DNA from 2 places in the Saccharothrix sp. CB00851 genome. Region 2 is predicted to be linked to the other one. Evidence: riboswitches for the same ligand, from Rfam matches in the RefSeq annotation. Region 2 holds a riboswitch; the other holds the start of a gene.

Region 1 (7,809 bases), on a different contig from region 2:
AGGGCGTCGCACAGCGGGTCAGAGGGTGCGGACGACGTCGCGGTAGTCCAGGCGCGGGTTGCGCGGGTGGGTGCCGGAGTGGTCCGGGTGGCCGATGTTCACGATCACCAAGGGCAGGTGGTTGGTGTCGGCGAGGAACTCCCGGCGCACGCCTTCGGGGTCGAAGCCGCTCATCGGGCCCGCGGCGAGGCCGGCGGCGCGGACGCCGATGATGAAGTAGCCGGCCTGGAGCAGGGTGCTGGTCCTGGCGGCCTCGGTGCGCTTGGCGTCGTCGGCGAACGCGTCCTTGGCACCCGGGAAGTGGGGGAACGTCGTGGCCAGGTGCTCGTGGAAGTCGGTGTCCGCGGACAGGATCGCGGTGACCGGTGCGGCGAGGGTCTTGGCCCGGTTGCCTTCCGACAGGTGGGGCGCGAGGCGGTTCCTGGCGTCCTGGCCGCGGACGTACAGCACGCGCAGCGGCTGGCTGTTCATCGCGGTCGGACCCCACTTGACGAGGTCGTGGACGGCGCGGAGCTGGTCGTCGGTCACCGGCTCGTCGGTGAACGCGTTCGCCGTACGGGCCTCGCGGAACAGCAGGTCCTGTGCTTCGCCCGGCAACGTGAGAGTGGCGAGGGTCGCGGTCATGGTGCCTCTTTCGGTTGTCCCGTACGCGGGTTGCGCACGGGACAACCTCCAGTAAGCGCCAGCTATTCCGTGGCGGGCTTCACAGGGTCGGGTAGAGCGGGTGCTTGGCCGCGAGGACCTCGACCCTGGCGCGCAGGTCGGCGAGGTCCGGGTCGGCCTGCAGCGCGGTGGCGATGATGTCCGCCACTTCGGTGAAGTCCGTCGCGCCGAAGCCGCGGGTGGCGAGCGCGGGCGTGCCGATGCGCAGGCCCGAGGTCACCATCGGCGGACGCGGGTCGTTCGGCACGGCGTTGCGGTTGACCGTGATGCCGACCTCGTGCAGCCGGTCCTCCGCCTGCTTGCCGTCCAGTTCGGACGCCACCAGGTCGACCAGGACGAGGTGGACGTCCGTGCCACCGGTGAGCACCTTCACACCCGCCGCGGCGGCGTCGGGCTGGGAGAGGCGGTCGGCGAGGATCTTCGCGCCCTCGACGGTGCGCCGCTGGCGGTCGGCGAACTCGGGTGACGCGGCGTGCTTGAACGCGACGGCCTTGCCCGCGATCACGTGCTCCAGGGGCCCACCCTGCTGGCCCGGGAACACGGCCGAGTTGATCTTCTTGGCGAGGTCGGCCTCGTTGGTCAGGATCACGCCGCCGCGCGGGCCGCCGAGGGTCTTGTGCGTGGTCGTCGTCACGACGTGCGCGTGCGGCACAGGGCTCGGGTGCAGACCCGCGGCGACGAGACCGGCGAAGTGCGCCATGTCGACCATCAGGTAGGCGTCGACGGAGTCGGCGATGCGCCGGAACTCGGCGAAGTCCAGCTGGCGGGGGTAGGCCGACCAGCCGGCGACGATCAGCTTCGGGCGGTGCTCCAGGGCCAGGCGCTCGACCTCGGCCATGTCGACGCGGCCGTCGGTCTCCGAGACGTGGTAGGGCACCACGTTGTAGAGCTTGCCGGAGAAGTTGATCCGCATGCCGTGGGTGAGGTGCCCGCCGTGCGCCAGGTCGAGGCCCAGGATCGTGTCACCGGGCTGGAGCAGGGCGAACATCGCGCACGCGTTGGCCTGCGCGCCCGAGTGCGGCTGGACGTTGGCGAAACCGGCGCCGAAGAGGTCCTTGACGCGCTGGATCGCCAGGCGCTCGATCACGTCGACGTTCTCGCAGCCGCCGTAGTAGCGCCGGCCGGGGTAGCCCTCGGCGTACTTGTTCGTCAGCACCGAGCCCTGCGCCTGGAGCACCGACACCGGCGTGAAGTTCTCCGAGGCGATCATCTCCAGCGTGCTCTGCTGCCGGTGCAGCTCGGCGGCGACGGCGTCCGCGACCTCCGGGTCGAACTCCGCGAGGGAGGTGTTGAAGTGCTCGGACATGTGTGGGTCTCTCCCTTAGCTGGATCGCTTGTAGAAGGGCAGTGCGACGACTTCGACCGGCTCGTGCTTGCCCCGGACGTCGACGGACAGCCGGGTACCGGGTTCGGTGTTGCCGACGGTGACGTACGCCATGGCCACGGAGTACCCGAGGGTGGGCGAGAGCGCGCCGCTGGTGACCTCGCCGATCGGGTTGCCGGACGCGTCGAGCACGGGGTAGCCGTGCCGGGGCGCACGGCGCGAGGTGGTCTTCAGGCCGACCAGGACCTGGTCGACGCCCTGTTCGGCGACGGTGGCGAGGGCGTCGCGGCCGACGAAGTCGCCCGGCTTGTCCAGCTTCACCACCCGGCCGAGGTTCGCGTGGAACGGCGTGTGGTCGCGGCCCAGCTCGTTGCCGTACAGCGGCATGCCCGCCTCCAGCCGGAGGGTGTCGCGGCAGCCGAGGCCCGCGGGCTTGAGGTCGTGCGGCGCGCCCGCCTCCAGGAGGGCCTGCCAGACGTGGGCGGCGTCGTCCGGCGCGACGAACAGCTCGAAGCCGTCCTCGCCGGTGTAGCCGGTGCGGGCGAGCAGGACCGGCTTGCCCGCCACCTCGGTCGGGTACGAGGCGTAGTACTTGACCGAGGTCAGGTCGGTGGGCGTGAGGCCGGCGAGGATGGCGGTGGACTTCGGGCCCTGCACGGCGAGCAGCGCGTAGTCGGTGGACTTGTCCTCGACCGTGGTGTCGAAGCCCTTCGCCCGCTCGACCAGCGCCTCGTGGACGACGGCGGCGTTCGAGGCGTTGGCGACGACGAGGTACTCCTGGTCACCGGTGCGGTAGACGATCAGGTCGTCGATCACGCCGCCGTCGGCCTCGCAGATCATCGTGTACCGGGCGCGGCCGACGCCGATCGCGGACGCGTGGCCGACCAGGGCGTGGTCCAGCGCGGCGCCCGCCTGCGGCCCGGTGAGCAGGATCTCACCCATGTGGGTCAGGTCGAACAGGCCCGCCGACGTGCGCACCGCGTGGTGCTCGGCCAGCTCGCTGTCGTAGCGCAGCGGCATCCGCCAGCCCGCGAAGTCGGTGAACATGGCGCCCAGCGCCTCGTGTTCGGCGTGCAGGGGCGTGCGGCGGCTTTCCATCAGGCGGGCCCTCCCTGGGTGCGGACATGGCGGCGGCGCCGACCGGTCGGGTCGGCGGGCGGCACGTCCGAGAGATTCACGAGCGAAAGGATGACACGGTCCACCGGAGACTCCTCGTCGAGTGAGCCTCCCCCTCTGCCATGAGCCTGAGAGCTTCGCCGCCGGGTGAGGGCGGCTTGCACCGTGGGCGAGGCGCACCGGGTGCGCCTGCTTTCCAGAGTTGCCTTCGTCGGGCGGTACCTGTGCCTGAGAGATTCCGGGGAGGAGTTGCTCCTTCGGCGCCCCGGTCGGGGACTCTCCCGCTCGACATCGACGGCCGTGTTCAGTTGGTACCGCCAGACGCTAGGGGTGCCCGGCGGGCGGGGTCAACCCCGGTCACAGGCTCTTCTCGGCCCGGACGCTCTCGACCACCTTGCGCTCGGCGTAGAACGACACGAACGGGATCGTGCCCGCGAGCAGCACCAGGACGGTGCCCTTGATCGACCAGCGGGCCTTGAGCGCGAGGTCGACGGTGAGCACCAGGTACACCGCGTACAGGAAGCCGTGGACGGGGCCGACGACCTGCATCATGCCCTCGTTGCCGCCCGCGTACTTGGCGATCATGGCGACCACGAGCAGCAGCAGGCCGACACCGACCACGTAAGCCATGAACCGGAACCTGCTCAACGCGCCGCTCATCGCCCTACCTTCACCTCACCGCTGGTCCCGCGCGTGGAGTTCGGCGAGCATGCGGTTGTAGGCCGCGAGCTCTTCGTCCTCGTCGTCGTGCGCGGGTGTTCTGACGGGCTCAACGGTAACGACCGGCCGGGACGGCTCGGCCACCGGCTCCGGCGCGACGTCGGCGGGCGCCTCGGCGGCCTCGGCCTTGCGGCGGGCGTCCAGCCTGCGGATGCGCCACACCATGAACGCGGGGAAGAGGCCGAACAGCGGCCACTGGAAGACGTAGCCGAGGTTCTGGAACGTGCCACCGGCCTGCGAGAACCGCTCCCACTGCCAGTAGGCCAGCCCGCAGCACACGACCAGCGACGCCAGGCACACGGCGACGATGGCCAGCCGCTGGGGGGTGATGAGGCCTCGCACGCCTCAAGAGTACTTCCTACTTCACACGGGGCTGGGGCTCCCCGCACAGGAGCCCGCCCCTGGGAAAGGTGAGGGCTCCAAGACCTCAGGAGCCCGCCCCGACTCGTCGGACCTAGGCCACGCCGTCCCGGCGTTGCCTCTGCAGCCTGGCCACGCACCAGGCCGCCGCACTACCCCGACGCAGGTGCTGGAGCACCGTCATCGGGCCGAGGCGACGACCGAGGTCGGCGGGCGTGAGCCCGGCCGCCCGGTAGTCCAGAGCGCGCTGGTCCAACGGGCTGATGCCCGCGTCCCACCACAGCTCCGCCTCGGACAGGTCACCCACCAGCTGCCAGTAGCTGGCGGCGGCCGCGAGCAGGACCTCGGGCACCTCGGGCGCCCGCTTCCGCATCGCCGCCACGTACGCCGGATCCGCGGACTCGACCTTCACCAGGCCGCGGGAACCGCCATTCGCCCGCTGCACGGGGATCCCCGGTGCGGACGGCGGGGCTTCCGCGAGCCACGCGTCCTTGATCCGGTTCACCTCCTGCAGCTCGGCGTCGTCCGAGCGCTCAGCCGCCCACTGCCGCAACAGCTCGTCGACTCCGGAGTCCTCGACCATTCTGCCTCCTCATCGGTCGAAGATCAGCCAATGCGACGCACCGTATTAGCGGGTACCGACAACCGCTAGACCCCGGTTTGTCTAAAACCCTGTTACCAGGGCGTTATAGCCCTCATTCCACCCGTACGGTGCAACGTCCGGGGCGCATAGTCACCGATCGTGACCGCATTGAGCGGAGTTCGCGGCGGTGCGGCGGGTGATCTAGGCGAAGAGGCTGCGGACGAAGGTGATGATCGACTCGGCGCCGGACTGGAGCCACCCGAGCGCGGTCCTCACCGCTTCGGCGGACTCGTTCGGCTGGGTGATCAGGAGGAACAGCACCAGCGCGACCGCCGCCAGCGTCACCACCTTCTTGACGTTCACTGATCGCTCTCCGTCCGTATCACTGGGCAGGGCGGCCGGGCGCCGCTCCGGTCGTGTCAACGGCCATGGTCCCTCATTCACCCGGATGATGACGGTCGATCCCGCCGCCATCGCCCGACCGGCCGCCGGAACGACCACGCAACCAGGCTGGAACCACCTCGACTGTCACCCGAACGGACGATCAAGGGGACCAGCGGTCCCGCCGATCACCAAGGTACGGGCACTCGCCCACCCCCCAGGCACGGACACCGAGGTTCCAAGACACGTTCATCTCTTCGCCGCCCATCACCTGATTGCGCCGACGTACGCACCGAGCGTGACAAAGGTCGATGCGGGCTGCCACTCAATTCCGGTCCCCCTTCAGGTGATTTACCGCGCCCTTTTCCAGACCAATCGGGCACCGGTCTCCTCAGGCGACGACCCCGGACCGCCGCAACCCCTCGATCTCGTCCTCCCCCAGCCCCAGTTCACCCAGGACGGCGACCGTGTGCTCACCCACCGCGGGCGGTCGGCCCGGCGTGGCCGCGGGCGTCCGGTCGAACCGCGGCGCGGGCGCGGGCTGCGCCACCCCGTCGACCTCGACGAACGTCCCCCTCCGCGCGTTGTGCCCGTACCCGGGCGCCTCGCCGGGGGCCAGCACGGGCGCCAGGCACGCGTCGGTGCCCTCCGCGAGCGCCGCCCACTCATCCCTCGTCCGGGTGGCCACCGCGGCGGCGATGCGTGACCGCAGCTCCGGCCAGTTCGCCGGGTCGTGCCGCCCGGGCAGCCCGGCGTCGGCCAGGCCGAGCACGACCAGCAGCTCGGCGTAGAACTTCTCCTCCAGCGCCCCGACGCTGACGAACCCGCCGTCCGCGGCCTCGTACACGTCGTAGAACGGCGCGCCGCCGTCCAGCAGGTTCTCCCCGCGCGCACCGGGCCAGGCGCCGGCCGACGACATGCCGTGCAGGAACGTCGTCAGCAGCGCCGCGCCGTCGACCATGGCCGCGTCCACCACCTGACCGCGCCCGGACCGCTCCCGCTCGTACAGCGCGGCCAGCACGCCCAGGGCCAGCAGCAGCCCACCGCCGCCGAAGTCGCCGACGAGGTTGAGCGGCACGGTCGGCGGCGCGCCGGCCCGGCCGATCGGCTCCAGCGCCCCCGCCACCGCGATGTAGTTGATGTCGTGCCCGGCGCGGTCGGCCAGCGGGCCGTCCTGTCCCCAGCCGGTCATCCGCCCGTAGACCAGTCGCGGGTTGCGGGCCAGGCACTGCGCCGGCCCGATGCCCAGCCGTTCGGTCACCCCCGGCCGGAAGCCCTCGACCAGCACGTCGGACTCGGCGACCAGGCGGAGCACCAGCTCGGCGCCTTCCGGTCGGCGCAGGTCGACGCCGATCGACCGCCGCCCGCGCCCGAGCAGGGGCACCTCGGTACCGCCGCCGACGCGGTCCACCCGCACCACCGAAGCGCCGAGGTCGGCCAGCACCATGCAGCCGAACGGGGCGGGCGCGAGGCCCGCCAGCTCGACGACCTTGAGCCCTTCCAGAGGTCCCGGCATGTCAGAGGGACCTCGCGATGATTTCCTTCATGATCTCGTTCGTCCCGCCGTAGATCTTCTGCACGCGGGCGTCCGCCCACGCGCGCGCGATCGGGTACTCGGTCATGTAGCCGTAGCCGCCGAACAGCTGCACGCACTCGTCCACCACCTGGCACAGCCGTTCGGTGGCCCACCACTTGGCCATCGCCGCGGTGGGCACGTCGAGCCGGCCCGCCAGGTGGTCCTGGACGCACTCGTCCACGAAAGCCCTGGTCACACGGGCCTCGGTGGCGCACTCGGCGAGCTTGAACCGGGTGTTCTGGAACTTGATCAGCTCGCGGCCGAACGCCGTGCGGTCCTTGACGTAGGCCAGCGTGAGGTCCACCGCGGCTTCGATGCCCGCCACGGACGCCACCGCGATGATCAGCCGCTCCTGCGGCAGCTGCTGCATCAGCTGGATGAACCCCTGACCCTCGCCGGTGCCCAGCAGGTTCGCCGCGGGCACGCGCACGTCGTCGAAGAACAGCTCGGCGGTGTCCTGGCCGTGCATGCCGACCTTGTCCAGCACCCGGCCGCGGCGGAAGCCCTCGGCCTGCGCGGTCTCCACGACGAGCAGCGAGATGCCCGTCGCGCCCTGGCTGGGATCGGTCTTGGCGACGACGATGACCAGGTCGGCCTGCGCGCCGTTGGTGATGAACGTCTTCGAGCCGGACAGCACGTACTCGTCGCCGCGCCGCAGCGCCCGCGTCTTGATGTTCTGCAGGTCGGAGCCGCCGCCGGGCTCGGACATGGCGATCGCGCCGACGTACTCGCCGGACGCCATCTTCGGCAGCCACCGCCGCTTCTGCTCTTCGGTTCCGTAGGCGTTGAGGTAGTGGGCGACGATGCCGCTGTGCACGCTGTTGCCCCACGCGCTGTCACCGCACCGTGCCTGCTCCTCCAGCAGCACGGCCTCGTGCGCGAACGTGCCGCCGCCACCGCCGTACTCCTCGGGGATGGACAGGCAGAGCAGGCCGACCTCGCCCGCCTTGGTCCAGAAGTCCCGGTCCACCTGCTTCTGCGCGGCCCAGCGCTCCTGGTGCGGGACCGCCTCCCTCTCGAGGAACGTCCGAGCCAGCTTGCGCAACTGGTCCAGGTCCTCGGTCATCCATGCGGAACGGCGAGTTG
Region 2 (7,809 bases):
CGTCCAGCCGCTGCACCGCGCCGAACACGGCTTGGCGCAGGTCGTGCTGCACGTCGACGGCCAGCCGCCCGCCGAGGAACCGGCGCACGAACGCGGTGCCGAAGGTCAGCAGCTCCAGGCCGGCCAGGACGATCGCCAGCCAAGCCAGGCGGTCCGTGCGGCCGACCATCGCGTCGTCCACCGCGACCTTGATCAGCAACGGGCCGACGGCCTGCAACCCGACGCCCACGACGGCGGCGAGCACCGACAGCACCACGAGCGCGCGGTGCCGCCAGCACGCCCTGGCGAGCCTGCGGATCCAGCCGTCGGAAACAGTCACGAGGTCCAACATAGGTCCGACCACCGACAGCGCAGGCCGGGTCGGTGTGACGAAGGCCGCCCCGAACCTTCGGGGCGGCCTCCGTCAGGCGTTCAAGATCACGCGATCAGGTGATGTCCTTGCGCTGCGTGGTGGCCCAGCCGCCGAGGAAGAACAACGCCGTCCAGACCAGGAAGATCAACCCGCTCAGCCACCAGTCGAACGCGCCCAGCGCGCCCGCGATGGCCCGCAGCACCTCGACCATCTCGTCCGGCACGACGCCCGCGTTCGCCAGGAACAGCGACGACGCCACCGAGCCGGTCAGCCCGTTCACCGCGCCGTTGGGCAGGAAGCCGATGATCTCCGGCAGGCCCTGCGACGACAGCACCAGGTGCAGGCCGTTCTCCACGATCAGCATGTAGAGCAGCAGCACCACGGTGGTGCCGACGACGCTGGTCATCAGCGCGCCGACACCGACGCCGAACATGGTCATCAGGATCGACGACAGGATGCCGACGCCGGCCATCGCGAGCCACCCGCCCGCGTCCGGCAGCGAGCCGGAGTTCGAGGTCAGCGCGATGCCGATGCTCACCGACGCCACGATCGCGACGCCGAAGATCGCGCCCCACAGGACGTAGACGACCATCTTCGCGCCCAGCGCGGAGACCCGGTTCGGGGCGGTCAGGAACGTGGTGGTGATCGTCTTGCGGTTGATCTCGTTCGCGATCGCCAGGCCGCCGAAGATCATCGGGAAGATCGTGGCCACGTTGATGCTGCGGGCGATGCCGAACACCGACATCTGCCACTGCGACGGGTCCACGTTGAGCAGCGTGGCCAGCTCCTCGGCGTCGCTGCTGCCCATGAAGTCGGAGACGGTCTTGAAGATCGCGCCGGTGCCCAGCGCCCAGCCGAACGCGAGCAGCACGGTCGGGATCATCAGGCCCCACCACAGGCCCGTGGTGGTGGTCTTGCGGAACTCGGCCTTGATCAGGTTGCCCATCACGCACCGCCCCCGAGGCCGCCCTGGCCGTGTTGCTGACCGTATGGATTGTCCTGCTGCTGCGGCGGACCGTAGGGGTTGTCCTGCGGCGGCTGCGGTGCTCCCGGGTAACCCTGCGGCTGCTGGTAGCCCTGCGCTGGTTGTTGGTACTGCTCGTAGCCCGATGGCGGCTGCTGGTAGCCGGACGGGGGAGTCTGGTACTGCTGCGGCGACTGCTGGTAGCCCGGCGGCGCCTGGAACTGCTGGTAGCCGGGCTGCGGCTGCTGGTACCCGACCGGTGCCGCGTACTGGCTCTGTCCCGGCGCCGCGTACTGGCCGTTGGTGAGCTGGAAGAACAGCCGCTCCAGGTCGACCTTCTCCTCCTGCAGGCCGTAGATCGACACGCCCGCCTTCAGCGCGGTGTCGGCGACCTCCTTGGCCGCCACGCCGCTGACCGCGATGCGGCCGTCCGGCACCTGCTCGATCCCGGTGATCCCGTCCTCGCGCAGCGCCGCGACCAGCGCGCCGACGTCCGACGGCTGCACCAGCACGCGGGCCTGCTGCTGGTCGCGCAGCTGGTCGAGCGACCCGTAGTACATGGTCTGGCCGCGGCTGATGATGACCACCTGGTCGACCGTCTGCTCCACCTCGGCGAGCAGGTGGCTGGAGATCAGCACGGTCCGCCCGCTGCGCGCGTAGGACTGCAGGAACGTCCGCAGCCACGCGATGCCCTCCGGGTCCAGCCCGTTGGCCGGCTCGTCGAGCACCAGGATCTGCGGGTCGCCCAGCAGCGCGGTGGCCAGGGCCAGCCGCTGCTTCATGCCCAGCGAGAACCCGCCCGCCTTGCGGTCGCCCGCCGCCCCGAGCCCGACGAGCTGGAGCACCTGGTCGGCCCGCGAGTCCGGCACGCCGATCGCCGCGGCGTAGACCCGCAGGTGGTTGCGTGCCGTGCGCTTGGGGTGGAAGCCCTGCGCCTCCAGCACCGCGCCGACCACCCGCGCGGGGTTGCCGAGCTGGCTGAACGGCCTGCCGTTGATCAGTCCGATGCCCGCCGTGGGGGTCACCAGGCCGAGCAGCATGCGCAGCGTCGTCGTCTTGCCGGCCCCGTTGGGGCCGAGGAAGCCGGTCACCGAACCGGGTTCCACTGTGAAGCTGAGGTTCTGCACCGCTGCGACCGGACCGAACTGCTTGGTCAAGTTCTGCACCACGATGCGGCCTGTGCCGTCGTGCACGCGTCCCTCCCGAGTACTCCTACCGGGCGTCATCCTGCCTTAGGAGGGTCACTCGGGGAGGGCGTGCCGTGGTTTCGACGCGACCCTCGGTATCTCGGTGGTCGTCTCGACGTCCTTCGAATGGCGCAGCGTCCGCAGCGGACGGCGGCGTTGCCGGTGCGGCAGGCCGTCGCCGATGAGGTGCTGGTGCGCCATCGTCCACACCTGGCACGGCCACTTCTTGTGCCGCAGGATGCCGGGGCACGCGCCGCAGCGGCCGTCCGGATCGGGCTGGTGCACGGTCAGCAGCAGCCGCCACCCGTCGGCCAGGCGGTGGATCTCGGACCGGGCGAGCGGCACGAGGGCCTCCGCCTCGCCGGTCTCCGCGGCTTCGTCCAGCAACGCCAGGCGGCGCAGCACGGCGGCGCGCAGTGCCTCGTCCACGCCGCTCACATCCTGTCGGCGACTTGGTCGAGCAGGCGGTGCAACCTGCGCGTCTGCGTGACGGACATCACAGCGGACTCGCCCGGCGGCGCGACCAGCAGAACTCGGTCGTTCTCGACGAGAACGGTCATCGACCGGTCCCGCCCGAAGGGGTCGTGGCAGTCGATCCAGCCCTCAGGTTCAGCCATCTGCACTCCGATCGGAGGTGGCGCGGCAGAACGCCGCGCGAGCGGACGACCCCGCTGCGTAGCTGCGGAGTTCCCGTCCTGTGCATCGGTCGCGAGGCCGTCGTGACTTACCCGTTATCACCCAGGTTCATTCGATTGCTTGAACGTGTACACAGCGTGTTGCCACCGCAGGGGTGACACTTCGGCCGGATCGGTGGGGCCGCTGGGCACGGAGCCCTGTTCCCGGCTAAGATTGGTCACGCGGCCCGCTCCCAGTGACCCCCAGGCTGGTTGAGCGGGCCGTCTTACGTAGGCAAGGGCCCCGCTCACGTGCTGTGAGCGGGGCCCTTCGCGGTTCGCGCCTCAGAGGTCGATCGGCGTGTGGGTCATCCCGTGCGCCTGCGCGACCGGCAGGTTGGTCAGCAGGCCCTCGTGCGCGTTCAGGCCGGGCGCCAGGGACGCGTCCGCGCGCAGCGCCGCTTCCCAGCCCTGGTCGGCCAAGGCGACGGCGTAGGGCAGCGTCACGTTGGTCAGCGCGTAGGTCGACGTGCGCGGCACGGCGCCGGGCATGTTCGCCACGCAGTAGAAGACCGTGTCGTGCACCTGGTAGGTCGGCTCGGCGTGCGTGGTCGGCCGCGAGTCGGCGAAGCAGCCGCCCTGGTCGATCGCGATGTCCACCAGCACCGCGCCGGGCTTCATGTCGGCCACCAGCTCGTTGCTCACCAGCTTCGGCGCCTTCGCGCCGGGCACCAGCACCGCGCCGATGACCAGGTCGGCCTCGCGCACGGCCTGCTCCACGGCGTACCGGTTGGACGTCACGGTGCGCAGGCGGCCCTGGTAGAGCGCGTCGATGTGGCGCAGCCGGTCCACGTTGGTGTCCAGGACCTGCACGTCCGCGCCCATGCCGACGGCGATCGCGGCCGCGTTCAGGCCCGCCACGCCGCCGCCGATCACGACGACCCGCGCCGGGTGCACGCCGGGCACGCCGCCGGGCAGCACGCCGCGACCGCCGGACGGCTTCATCAGCGAGAACGCGCCCACCTGCGGCGCCAGCCTGCCCGCCACCTCGGACATCGGCGCCAGCAGCGGCAGCGCGCCGTTCGCGGTCTGCACGGTCTCGTAGGCGATGGCGGTGGTGCCGGAGTCCAGCAGCGCCCGCGTCAGCGGCCGGTCGGCGGCCAGGTGCAGGTAGGTGAACAGGACCTGGCCCTTGCGCAGCCGCGGGTACTCCTCGGCGATCGGCTCCTTGACCTTGAGCACCAGGTCGCCCTCGGCCCACACGTCGTCCGCGGTGGCGAGCACCTTCGCGCCGGCGGCCAGGTACTCCTCGTCGGTGATGGCCGAACCGAGGCCCGCGCCGGTCTCGACGACCACGTCGTGACCGCGCTGCGTCAGCTCGTGCGCGCCCGCCGGGGTCAGCGCGACGCGGTACTCGTGGTTCTTGATCTCGCGGGGAACTGCGATCCGCACGGTGGGCTCCTTCGGCCGTTGTTACACCAAAGGTCCGTTAACGGGTTTTCGGTGTCATCGTGCCGGTAGCACCAACGCGATGGTGTGGCGTTGTGCTTGTCGAACAAGCCTTCGGCCGCGTTGACACCCGTCGGCACGGGCACCTAGCGTTCGGGCCAACCAACTGAACATCGGCCGCGGCGCGTCATGAGCGCCGGAACCCGCGCGGGAGAGACCTCGGTGAACAGGCCGGGGCGCCGAAGGAGCAAGTACCCCGCACACTCTCAGGCAGCGAGAACCGCTCGGGTGAGGCGACTCTGGAAAGCGTGCTCACGCGCGCACCCACGGTGCAAGCCGTCGTTGACGGCGAAGCTCTCAGGTCCCAGGACAGAGTGGGGCTGGAGGACCTTGCCGTGAGGGAGCGCTGTCGTGACTTTTCCGGACAACCTGCTGTACACGCCCGAGCACGAGTGGGTGGACTGGGCGCCGGGTACCCAGGAGCCCGTGGCGATCGGCATCACGTCGTACGCGGCGGAGTCGCTGGGTGACATCGTGTTCGTGGAGCTGCCCGAGGTCGGCGCCGCGGTGACGTCCGGTGAGGTGTGCGGCGAGCTGGAGTCGACCAAGTCGGTCAGCGATCTGTACGCGCCGGTCAGCGGCGAGGTCGTGGAGGTCAACACCGAGGTCGTGGACGACCCGTCGTTGATCAACAACGACCCGTACGGCGGTGGTTGGCTGTTCAAGGTGGCGGTGACCGACGCGACGGGGTTGCTGACCGCGGCGAAGTACGCGGAACTGACCGGGGACTGACGCCATGGCGATCAGCGTGTTCGACCTGTTCTCGGTGGGGATCGGGCCGTCGAGCTCGCACACCGTGGGCCCGATGCGCGCGGCGATGATGTTCTCCGACCGGCTGCGGCCCGCGCTGGACTCGGTCGACCGGGTGCACGTCGAGCTGTTCGGGTCCCTCGGCGCGACCGGGCACGGGCACGGCAGCCCGAAAGCGGTCCTGCTCGGGCTGGAGGGCCACCGGCCGGAGGAGGTCGACCCGGAGGACGCCGAACGGCGGCTGGCGGAGATCCGTGCCACCGGGCGGCTGCGGCTGGCCGGCGTGCGGGACATCGTGTTCACCGAGGCCACCGACCTGGTGATGCACCGGCGGAAGTCGTTGCCGTTGCACCCCAACGGCATGAGCTTCACCGCCCACTCGGGTGACGACGTGGTCGACTCGGCGGTGTACTACTCGGTCGGCGGCGGGTTCGTGGTGGACGAGACGGCCACCGGCACGGACCGCATCAAGGCCGACGAGACGTCGGTCGCGCACCCGTTCCGCACGGGTGACGAGCTGCTGGCGCGGTGCCGGGAGACCGGGCTGTCGATCAGCGAGGTCATGCTGGCCAACGAGCTGTCGTGGCGGGACGAGGCGGCGGTGCGGTCGGGGCTGCTGCACATCTGGGACGTGATGCAGGCGTGCGTCGAGCGCGGCTGCACGATCGACGGCGTGCTGCCCGGTGGGCTGAAGGTACGTCGTCGCGCGGCCGAGATGCGCCGCCGGATGGAGGCCGAGCACTACGCCACCGACCCGCTGAGGGTGATGGACTGGGTGACGCTGTTCGCGCTCGCGGTGAACGAGGAGAACGCCGCGGGCGGTCGCGTGGTGACCGCGCCGACCAACGGTGCGGCCGGCATCGTGCCCGCCGTGCTGCACTACTACACCCGCTTCGTGCCGGGCGCGTCCGACGACGGCGTGGTGCGGTTCCTGCTGACGGCGGGCGCGGTCGGCGTGCTGTTCAAGGAGAACGCGTCGATCTCGGGCGCCGAGGTCGGGTGCCAGGGCGAGGTCGGCTCGGCCTGCTCGATGGCGGCCGGGGGGCTGGCCGAGGTGCTGGGCGGCACGCCGGAGCAGGTCGAGAACGCGGCCGAGATCGCCATGGAGCACAACCTGGGGCTGACGTGCGACCCGATCGGCGGGCTGGTGCAGATCCCGTGCATCGAGCGCAACGCCCTGGCGTCGATCAAGGCCATCACCGCGGCGCGGATGGCGTTGCGCGGCGACGGCTCGCACTTCGTGTCCCTGGACAAGGTCATCAAGACCATGCGTGAGACGGGCAAGGACATGAAGGTCAAGTACAAGGAGACGGCACGCGGCGGCCTCGCCGTCAACGTCATCGAGTGCTGACCCCGGCGGCGGCTTCATCTCGGTGGTGAACTCTGGTAGCCCTTCGGCGTGGTGAACGATGCCGGCCGAAGGGCTGCCAGAGGGTTCGATGGATGGCGACTTGCCTCTTCCTCTCAGTTGCCTCGGTGAGGCAAGTCGCCGTACGAGGCAAGTTTGTCTAGGCTTCGCCCTACGTGTCGCAGGGTGAGGAGCGCGGCGGTGAGCGAACTCGAACCACGATCGGAAGGCCTGCTGGAGCAGGCGCTCGGTTCGTTGCGCGAAGTCCTGGGTGCCGGCTGGACGGTCGCGAGGCTCCCCCTGCCCGACGACGCCCGTGACGGCGATGCCATGGTCGATGCGCGGATCCGTGTGAACCCACCCTACGAGCGTGGCACCCCGGCTGAATTGCTCGTGATCGTGCAGTCCGAACTCACACCTCTCGAGGTCGAGACGCGAATCCGGCAGATCGACAACATCTTGCGCCTGGTCCATGCCAAGTCGATTCTCTTGTTGGTGGCGGCGCCTTGGCTGAGTCCTCGCACTCGGCAGAAGTTGCGTGAGCAGGACATCGCCTATCTGGACCTGACGGGGAACGCCTCCATCTCGATCGCCTACCCCTCGATTCGAATCCAGACGCAAGGTGCGTCGAAGGATCCGAATCCTCCGGCGGGGAACGCGGGTTCGAGGAACATCACGCTGGCCGGACCCCGGGCTGGTCGCGTCGTGCGCTTCCTGGCCGATTTCACTCCTCCCTACCAGCCGAAGGAAATCGCGGTCGCCACCGACGTGAGCCTGCCTTGGGTATCCCGCTTGCTCGGCAGGCTGGAAGATCAGCTCCTGATACGCCGCAAGGGACGCACGATCATCGGAGTCGACTGGCCCGAGTTGCTGCGCGCACGTGCGCAGACCTACGACCTCCTTCGTGCCAACTCATACGTCGGTGCTGTTTCGCTCAACGGTCCCCGCGCGGTCCTGGCCGGGTTGCGGGAAGTGGGAGCTTCCTACCGTGGGTCCTCCCGCGTTGCTGTCACCGGCTCGTACGCCGTAGATCAGGTCGCACCGACAACCGTGGGCGGCCAATTGATGCTCTACGTCGACAATGG

The links. A riboswitch is a leader RNA that binds a small molecule or an ion and turns the genes downstream of it on or off. The one in region 2 is predicted to bind glycine.
Region 1: it holds a riboswitch for glycine, as region 2 does, so the genes downstream of both, gcvT (glycine cleavage system aminomethyltransferase GcvT) here and gcvH (glycine cleavage system protein GcvH) in region 2, are expected to answer to the same signal.

The regions. Positions count from the first base shown of each region.
Region 1 is NZ_LWLC01000011.1:15,689-23,497, reverse strand. Features, by position in the region: gene A6A25_RS11960 (malonic semialdehyde reductase) at 19-624, opposite strand; gene glyA (serine hydroxymethyltransferase) at 704-1,969, opposite strand; gene gcvT (glycine cleavage system aminomethyltransferase GcvT) at 1,985-3,088, opposite strand; glycine riboswitch at 3,214-3,308, opposite strand; glycine riboswitch at 3,310-3,397, opposite strand; gene A6A25_RS11945 (DUF3817 domain-containing protein) at 3,461-3,763, opposite strand; gene A6A25_RS11940 (hypothetical protein) at 3,779-4,165, opposite strand; gene A6A25_RS11935 (transcriptional regulator) at 4,278-4,766, opposite strand; gene A6A25_RS44690 (hypothetical protein) at 4,968-5,129, opposite strand; gene A6A25_RS11930 (CaiB/BaiF CoA transferase family protein) at 5,539-6,663, opposite strand; gene A6A25_RS11925 (acyl-CoA dehydrogenase family protein) at 6,665-7,809, opposite strand, start outside.
Region 2 is NZ_LWLC01000016.1:77,164-84,972, forward strand. Features, by position in the region: gene A6A25_RS17695 (ABC transporter ATP-binding protein) at 1-331, opposite strand, end outside; gene A6A25_RS17700 (ABC transporter permease subunit) at 426-1,298, opposite strand; gene A6A25_RS17705 (ABC transporter ATP-binding protein) at 1,298-2,509, opposite strand; gene A6A25_RS17710 (hypothetical protein) at 2,558-2,932, opposite strand; gene A6A25_RS17715 (hypothetical protein) at 2,938-3,120, opposite strand; gene ald (alanine dehydrogenase) at 3,463-4,569, opposite strand; glycine riboswitch at 4,765-4,859, shown strand; gene gcvH (glycine cleavage system protein GcvH) at 4,978-5,358, shown strand; gene A6A25_RS17730 (L-serine ammonia-lyase) at 5,363-6,727, shown strand; gene A6A25_RS17735 (hypothetical protein) at 6,926-7,809, shown strand, end outside.